DNA from 2 places in the Rhodococcus sp. G6(2025) genome. Region 2 is predicted to be linked to the other one. Evidence: predicted binding sites of a transcription regulator. Region 2 holds the regulator's gene; the other holds the start of a gene.
The links. Region 2 encodes HspR, which represses chaperone genes until heat shock. Its sites were predicted from a motif close to ANNTGAGTNNNNNNNACTCANNT; they were not measured.
Positions count from the first base shown of each region.

Region 1: the regulator HspR is predicted to act here: its motif matches at 1,816-1,838, upstream of dnaK (molecular chaperone DnaK).

Region 1 is NZ_CP179750.1:3,695,476-3,699,889, reverse strand. It holds gene dnaK (molecular chaperone DnaK) at 1-1,746, opposite strand, end outside; gene ACLIVD_RS17085 (VOC family protein) at 2,232-2,561, opposite strand; gene ACLIVD_RS17080 (hypothetical protein) at 2,859-3,149, shown strand; gene ACLIVD_RS17075 (transglycosylase domain-containing protein) at 3,314-4,414, shown strand, end outside.
Region 2 is NZ_CP179750.1:2,048,762-2,053,175, forward strand. It holds gene grpE (nucleotide exchange factor GrpE) at 1-193, shown strand, start outside; gene dnaJ (molecular chaperone DnaJ) at 216-1,400, shown strand; gene ACLIVD_RS09190 (heat shock protein transcriptional repressor HspR) at 1,400-1,807, shown strand; gene ACLIVD_RS09195 (hypothetical protein) at 1,894-2,040, opposite strand; gene ACLIVD_RS09200 (hypothetical protein) at 2,088-2,564, opposite strand; gene ACLIVD_RS09205 (response regulator) at 2,854-3,480, shown strand; gene ACLIVD_RS09210 (sensor histidine kinase) at 3,482-4,414, shown strand, end outside.

The sequences.
Region 1 (4,414 bases), 1.6 Mb from region 2:
CTTCGCCTGCGCGTCGTAGATCGCCTGGCCCAAGGCTTGCGAGTCGGTGGACAGTTTCTCGATGGCCTCTTTGATCGCCGCGACGTCGCTGCCCTTCAACTTCTCCTGGGCATTCGTGATCGACGACTCGACCTTCTCCTTGACGTCGGCGGGCACCTTGTCCTCGTTGTCCTTGATGAACTTCTCGGTCTGGTACACCAGCGACTCGGCCTGGTTGCGGACCTCCGCTTCCTCCCTGCGTTGGGCGTCCTCGGCAGCGTGAGCCTCGGCGTCCTTGATCATCCGGTCGATCTCTTCCTTGGACAGTCCGGAACCCTCCTGGATCTTGATCGTGTTCTCCTTGCCCGTGCCCTTGTCCTTGGCGGTCACGTGCACGATGCCGTTGGCGTCGATGTCGAAGGTGACCTCGATCTGCGGCACCCCCCGCGGTGCCGGCGGAATCCCCGCCAGCTCGAACGAGCCGAGCAGCTTGTTGTGCGAGGCGATTTCGCGCTCACCCTGGAACACCTGGATCTGCACCGACGGCTGATTGTCGTCAGCCGTGGTGAAGGTCTCGGAACGCTTGGTCGGGATGGTGGTGTTGCGCTCGATGAGCTTGATCATCACGCCACCCTTGGTCTCGATGCCGAGGGACAGCGGGGTGACGTCGAGGAGCAGCACGTCCTTGACCTCGCCCTTGAGAACACCGGCCTGCAGGGCGGCGCCGACGGCGACGACCTCGTCCGGATTGACACCCTTGTTCGGTTCCTTCCCGCCGGTCAGCTCGCGAACCAGATTCGTCACGGCCGGCATACGGGTGGAACCACCGACGAGCACGACTTGGTCGATGTCTTTGACGGAAATCTTCGCGTCCTTGATCACCGATTGGAACGGGGCGCGGGTGCGGTCGAGGAGATCGGACGTGATCTTCTCGAACTCGCTGCGGGACAACTGCTCGTCGAGGAACAGCGGGTTCTTGTCCGCGTCGACGGTGATGTAGGGCAGGTTGATCGACGTGCTCTGCGAGGAGGACAGTTCGATCTTGGCCTTCTCCGCGGCCTCGCGGAGACGCTGCAGGGCCATCTTGTCCTTGGTCAGATCGATGCCGTTCTGAGCCTTGAACTTCTCGGCCAGCCACTTCACGATCCGGTCGTCCCAGTCGTCACCACCGAGGTGGTTGTCGCCGGACGTGGCCCGGACCTCGACGACGCCGTCGCCGATTTCGAGCAGCGAGACGTCGAAGGTGCCGCCACCGAGGTCGAAGACCAGGATGGTCTGTTCCTTGTCGCCCTTGTCCAGGCCGTAGGCCAGTGCGGCCGCGGTGGGCTCGTTGACGATGCGCAGGACGTTGAGACCGGCGATCTGGCCGGCTTCCTTCGTGGCCTGACGCTGGGCGTCCTCGAAGTACGCGGGGACGGTGATCACGGCGTCTGTGATGTCCTCACCCAGGTACGCCTCGGCGTCGCGCTTCAGCTTCATGAGCGTGCGGGCACTGATCTCCTGAGCGTTGTACTTCTTGCCGTCGATCTCCACATGCCAGTCGGTGCCGATGTGGCGCTTGACGGAGCGGATGGTGCGATCGACGTTGGTGACGGCCTGGTTCTTCGCGGGCTGGCCGACCAGCACCTCACCGTTCTTCGCGAACGCCACCACCGACGGTGTCGTGCGCGACCCCTCCGAGTTGGCGACCACCACCGGGTCGCCACCCTCCAGCACGCACACCACCGAGTTCGTGGTCCCCAAATCGATTCCCACCGCGCGAGCCATGACCGCCTCCAGCAGCACACCGGGTGGCCGTGATCCTTCGGTCGATCTGCTCGTCGTCACACCCACCGAAATTGAGTGTTATCGACTCAATTTTCCCCCCGGTCCAAACCGAGGTCAAGGCGAAGAATTGAGCGTGGAACGCTCAACCTTTGCTGTGTTCGCCTGGTGGATTTCGTCATGATCGGTAGTGATGTGTCGGTGCGACGTCTGCACGGGTCATCGAATCGGTTTCCGGGCCACAGTCACCGCAGGCGGTTTCCGGGGTCACAGTCACGCGCAGGCGATGGCCAGGATCCGCCCAACTGCTCCGCCGCGTCGCCGAGGTGCGTAGGAGATAGTCCGCTCGCCGTCTAATGGCAAGGAACACAAGCAGTCCGAGTGTCCGGCTACCGGGCCGAGGTTACGCGTAGCCGTCCTGGACGAGTGCGCTGATTCGCCCCACCCTCCCGCGCGATTCACGTGGGAGGGCCCGGCCACGCCGACGTCTATCGGCCGCGCAGCCCGATCGGGTTGCCGTCAGCGTCGGCAAGCACGCAAATCCGTGTCTCGGGTGCAACCTGACGTGGAGCGTCGCGCTCGGTTGCGCCGGCGGCAAGCAGCGTGTCGCGGGTCGCGTCGAGATCCTCGACGTCGGCGAACGCAACCGGTCCGGCGGCCCCGTCACCTGGATTCAGCGCGACCTCGAAGCCGTCCACGTTGTATCCGACGTAGTAGGCCTCGTCGGTGTGAGGTGCGCCGAGCAGCGCGGAATAGACCGCCTTGGCGGCGTCCAGGTCGGATACGGGGATCACCAGGCTGCGGATTGTGGGGCTCATGTTCGTCTCCTTCGTTATGCGGCGGCCGCTCGTTCGGCGATGACGACCACGTTATGCGCGGCTCGGGGCCGGCGCTTCTCGATTTCTGACCGATCTGGAAGTGATGATTCGTCATCTTGTATCGACGCAACGGGGTTCCAGATCCGGACTCCGCGCGGTCCGTCATCTTCTGCCAGGGGTCTCCCCCTCGCTTTGGCTGTGGCCGACGGGCGGCGGATCGCCCACCGGTTCAGCGCCTTTGATGGTCTCTCCCCGGAACAGGGCAGGAAACACGCTATCGGTGTTACCTTGAGCCCTGTGTGTGGCGGTCGGCAATCCTCGCGGCGGCGCACGGCGCTGCTCACCGTGCTCGGGGTGATCGCCGTCGAGCGCATGGCCCTGCAGTTCGGCCACACCAACGCGGTGGACGATGCGCAGGAGACGTTCCCAGCTGACGTCGGAGCCGACGCGCTCGCGCCGCGCCGCGCCCCGGAGCGCGGCGCCGTCAACTGGCCGGTATCGCTGCCGGTCCGCGCCCGGGCACCGTCACCGACCTCGGCCGTGTCACCCATGCCCGCGCGGAACAGCACCTGTGTGCTCCGGGTGTGACAGGCAGGCACCGGCTGCCGTCCCAGCAGATCTGACGCCACTCCCCTCTCGTGACCGCCACGGGCTTGGGCGCCACATCCCTCACCGGGCGTGCCGCGTGACCCGATAGTCGTTTCAGCATCGGTAGATTCGTTGCCGGTGCACCGTCGGAATGAGGTGCCGAAGTGCATTCCAAGATTGTTCTCAAACTCACCGGCGCCACCGTGGCCGCGGGGATAATGCTGGCCGGGGTGATGTTCCCGATCGCCGCCGGGCTCGGGTACGCGTCCAACCGTGCCGCCGACAGCGTCGGTAATTCCTCGGCCGAACTGGCCGACGGGGTGGTGCCGGCGGTGACGACCATGACCGACATCACCGGGAACCCGATCGCCTGGCTGTACGACCAGCGCCGATTCGAGGTCCCCAGCGACCAGATCTCCAACGAGATGAAACTGGCGATTCTCTCCATCGAGGACAGACGGTTCGGCGAACATCAAGGGGTGGACTGGCAGGGCACCATGCGGGCGTTCTTCACCAACACCACCAGCGGTCAGATCGAGCAGGGTGCCTCGACCATCAATCAGCAGTACGTGAAGAACTACCTACTGCACGTGGTCGCCAAGACCGACGCCGAGCGCCGTGCCGCGATCGAGACCACGCCGGTCCGCAAGATCCGGGAGATCCGGATGGCGATGACCCTCGACCAGGAACTCTCCAAAGAGGAAATTCTCACCCGGTACCTGAACCTGGTGCCGTTCGGCAACGGTTCCTTCGGGGTGCAAGACGCCGCCCGCACGTACTTCGGCATCGACGCCAAGGACCTGAACCTGGCGCAGTCGGCGATGCTCGCGGGCATGGTGCAGTCCAGCTCCGCACTCAACCCCTACACCAACCCGGAGGGGGTGTTCGAGCGCCGCAATGTCGTCCTGGACACCCTGGTCGTGAATGTTCCGGACCGGGCAGCCGAGATCCGCGCCCTGAAGGAAACGCCGCTCGGGGTGCTCCCGAAACCGAACAATCTGCCCCGAGGATGCATCGCCGCCGGCGACCGCGGGTTCTTCTGCGACTACGCGTTGCAGTACCTCCAGACCGCCGGGTTGTCCCGGGAGCAGCTCGAGAAGGGCGGCTACCTGATCCGCACCACCCTCGATCCGGCCGTGCAGGGATCAGTGAGGTCGGCGGTGTCCACCTACGCCGACCCGAAGCTCCCCGACATCGCGAGCGTGATGAACGTCGTGCAGCCCGGCCAGGACCAACATCGGGTCCTGGCGATGGCGGGCAGCCGC
Region 2 (4,414 bases):
GGCGCTGCACGAGGCAGTGCAGCACGAGGGCGAGGGTCACGACCCCGTTCTCGGCACGGTGATGCGAAAGGGCTACAAATTCGGTGATCGCGTCCTGCGGCATGCGATGGTAGCTGTGATCGATCGCGCAGGCGATGCCGGCGCGAACACCTCCGACGAGGCGGCGAAGCCCGCCGAGTCGGAACAAGAGTAAGAGCGAGAGGAGGAGACGCCCAGTGAGCCAACGGGAGTGGATCGAAAAGGACTTCTACAAGGAGCTGGGCGTCTCGTCCCACGCATCCGCGGACGAGATCAAGAAGGCGTACCGCAAGCTCGCCCGCGACCTTCATCCCGACGCGAACCCCGGCGACACGAAGGCCGAGGAGCGTTTCAAGTCCGTCAGCGAAGCACACGCCGTGCTCTCGGACCCTGCCAAGCGCAAGGAATACGACGAGGCCCGGCGACTGTTCGCGAGCGGCGGTTTCGGCCAGGGCGGCGGCGGATTCAACCCCGGAGCCGGCGGTTTCGGCCAGGGCGGATTCGACATCAACGACCTGTTCGGTGGCGGCGGCGCGGCGGCCGGTGACGGCGGCCTCGGCGACATCTTCGGTGGGCTGTTCAATCGCGGCGCCGGTGGCGGCGGCGCGACCCGCACCACCAACCGTCCCCGTCGCGGCAGCGACGTCGAGACGGAGACGACCCTCGAATTCCGTGAAGCCACGCTGGGCGTCACGGTTCCGCTGCGACTGACCAGCCCGTCGCCGTGCACCACCTGCCACGGCAGCGGTGCCAAGCCGGGAACCAGCCCGCGAGTCTGCCCGCGCTGCAACGGGACCGGAATCGTCAGCCGCAACCAGGGCGCGTTCGGGTTCAGTGAGCCGTGCGACGACTGTCGCGGCACCGGCTCCATCATCGACTCGCCGTGCGAGGTGTGCCACGGCAACGGCGTCACCAACCGGACCCGCACCATCACCGTCCGCGTCCCCGCGGGTGTCAGTGACGGACAGAAGATCCGGCTGGCAGGCCAGGGTGAAGCGGGCCTGCGCGGCGCACCGTCCGGCGACCTGTTCGTCACGGTCCGGGTGCGTCCCGACAAGGTGTTCGGCCGCAACGGCGACGACCTCACCCTCGTCGTCCCCGTCAGTTACGGTGAGCTCGTGCTCGGAACCACCGTCTCCGTCCCCACCTTGGAGGGGCGTGTCGGTGTGAAGATTCCGGCGGGCACCGCCGACGGCCGGGTTCTGCGGGTGCGCGGCCGAGGCGTCCCCAAGCGTGCCGGTGGCGCTGGTGACCTACTGGTCACGGTCAAGGTCGCCGTTCCGCAGAAGCTCGACGACCCGGCCACCGAAGCATTGAAGACCTATCTGGAAGCAGAGAAGGCCAGCGGATTCGATCCGAGGGCCGGGTGGGCGGGTGCTTGATGAGCGATACGACCCAGGATCCACGCGAGAGCGCCGTTGATCCGGACGCCCAGATCTTCGTGATCTCGGTGGCCGCGGAACTCGCCGGCATGCATGCGCAGACGTTGCGCAACTACGACCGGCTCGGTCTCGTCACCCCGCACCGCACGTCCGGTGGCGGGCGACGGTACTCGCCGCGGGATGTGGCGTTGCTCCGCGAGGTGCAACGCCTCTCGCAGGACGAGGGTGTCAACCTCGCCGGGATCAAGCGGATCATCGAACTCACCAACCAGGTGGAGGCTCTGCAGCACCGGGTTCGCGAGCTGGCCGAGGAGATCGCGAAGATTCACGCCGGGTACCGGCGCGACCTCGTTCCGATCCCGCGGAGCAACGCCCTCGTCGTGTGGAAGCCGCGGCACCAGCGCTGACCCGGCGATCTCTCGGGTGAACCGAACCGATGTCGCACTGGTCCTGTCGGAGTGAACCAGTGCGACATCGGGCCCCAACCCCCGGCTTATCGGTCGCGGTTGCCCCAGCGGGGCCCGCGGCGGGTGCGTGATCGCGGAATGTTCATCTCCTCGAGACGTGCCTTGATCTCCTCGGTGGTCCACATCGTGCGGGAGACGGTGGGGGTGGGGGTCTCGGTGACGTGCATGATCATGTTCTCCGGCTTTCGTCGAGTGTTCGGTGGATGGTCGGGATCGTCTGTCAGGGGTGCCCGTACAGGTGGTAGCCGGCGTTCATGTTCGGGTAGCCCGAGTCGATCCAGCTGCTGATGCCGTAGGCGTGGCCGTAGTTGGCGTCGACGCGAGTTCCGTCCACGTCGGTCGTGTTGCTGTAGTTGTCGGCGCGGAACACAGCCTGGGCACCGCCGGGGAGCGAGTACGTGGCGTCCACCTCGACGCCGTTCGGGTCGGTGGAGAATGCCTTCACGATCTGGCTGCTGTGCGGGGCGAGGTAGTCCGACGGCGCCTGAATCCACTGCCCGTAGGGGTTCGACGAGCCCGCGAGGACCATCGGCAGATCGGTGTCGTTGCTGATCGTCATCGCGATCGTGGGTCCCGACGTCGGCATCGTGCCCGCGGTGGCAACCCCGGCGGCGGCGATGGCGAATCCGGTGACGGCCACTGCGGTGGCGGGCAGTGCGATGAAGAATGCGACGCGGCGGCGGGCGGTGGTGCGCATGATGGCTTCTCCTGGGTTCTGGAACTTCGGGGGTCTGACGCTTCGGGGGGAACGTCTGGGGCCGTGGGGGTTTCGGTTTCCGATCTCCCCGTTTTCCGGTGTGCATCAACTATGTCGCGAATGCGCGCCGTCGTCTGTCCACCGACAGGACGGAGGGCGGGATGAATCCGGTGTCCACCGATCGGGGGACAGCGGGGTCGCGAAGTGCTCCGCGCGGGCCTGCTCTCGTGAGAAAGTGAGCAATGGACTTCGCCGGAGTCGCTTCGCCTCGGACCGCGCCGTGAGCGCCGTGCGTGTGGTGGTGGGCGACGACCACCCGATCTTTCGGGACGGTGTCGTCCGTGCGCTCCTCGCGAGTGGCGACATCGAGGTGGTCGGCGAGGCGGACGACGGTGCGGCGGCGCTCGCCCTGATCCGCGAACTCGCCCCCGACGTCGCACTGCTCGACTATCGGATGCCGGAGCTGGACGGTTCCCAGGTGGCGGCGGCCGTCCGACGAGCCGAACTCGCCACGCGGGTGCTGCTGCTGTCGGCGCACGACGAGTCCGCGATCGTCTACCACGCGCTGCAGGAGGGGGCAGCGGGGTTTCTGCCCAAGGAATCGACTCGGGCGGAGATCGTGAAAGCCGTCCTGGACTGTGCACAGGGCCGCGACGTCCTTCCCGCCTCCCTCGCCGTCGGACTGGCCGGCGAGGTGCGTCGTCGCAGTGAACCGGTCGGGCCGGCGCTGAGCGGCCGGGAGAAGGAAGTGCTGGCGCTCATTGCGCGCGGCCAGAGCATTCCCACGATCGCCGGTGAGCTGTATCTGGCGCCGTCGACGGTCAAGACCCATGTCCAGCGCCTCTACGAGAAGCTCGGGGTGAGCGACCGCGCGGCCGCGGTGGCCGAGGCGATGCGACGCGGCTTGCTGGAGTGACGTGCCGCTTCCGTCCCAGAGTCGCGTAGTTCGTCGTTACAGCACCGAGGCGGTCCGGGTGACCGCCATACTCCGGTTACCGCTGATCGGTCTGATGGCGCTGCTCGGGCCGGTGATCCGCGTGACGCACTGGCAACCCGACGTCTTCGCGGGGCTGCTGATCGGGTATGCGGCGGTCGCTCTCGGCTGGCTGATCTTCGTCCTGGTGCGGGACGTCGGACCGTGGGCGGGCTGGGTGTCCACGGCCGCGGACGTCACCGCGGTAGTGGCGTTGTGCGTCGTCTCCGGCGGCGCGACGTCGGTGCTGCTGCCGGTGTTCTTCCTGTTGCCGATCTCGGTGGCGTTCCAGTACCGGCCGCGTCTGACGGCGATCGTCGGCGTCTGCACCGCCGTCGGGTACCAGGTGGTGTGGATCGTCTACTCCAAGCGCGACGACGCAGTCGGCTTCCCCGACGAGGTGTACCTCTACTTCGGGTTCCTGTTGTGGCTCGCGGCCGCGACGACGGCGTTGTCGTACGTGCTGGTCCGGCGCTCTGCGACGGTGATCTCGCTGATGGATGTGCGCAGGCAGCTGATCGCCGAATCGATGGGCGCCGAGGAACGCGAGCGACGGCAACTGGCCGAGGACCTCCACGACGGGCCCCTGCAGAATGTCCTGGCCGCCCGGCTGGACGTGGAGGAGGCCCTGGAGCGAAACCCGGACGACATGCTCGTCGCCGCCGAGTCCGCCCTCCGCGAGACGGCGGCGCAACTGCGGTCCACGGTCACCACACTGCATCCGCAGGTCCTCGCGCAGCTGGGCCTCACCGCGGCGCTGCGCGAGCTCACGGATCTCTACGCCCGACGGGGGTTCGAGATGTCGGTGAGCCTCGACGACGTCGGTCACCCCGACTGCCAGGAGCTGCTCTACCGGGTGGCGCGGGAACTGCTCACC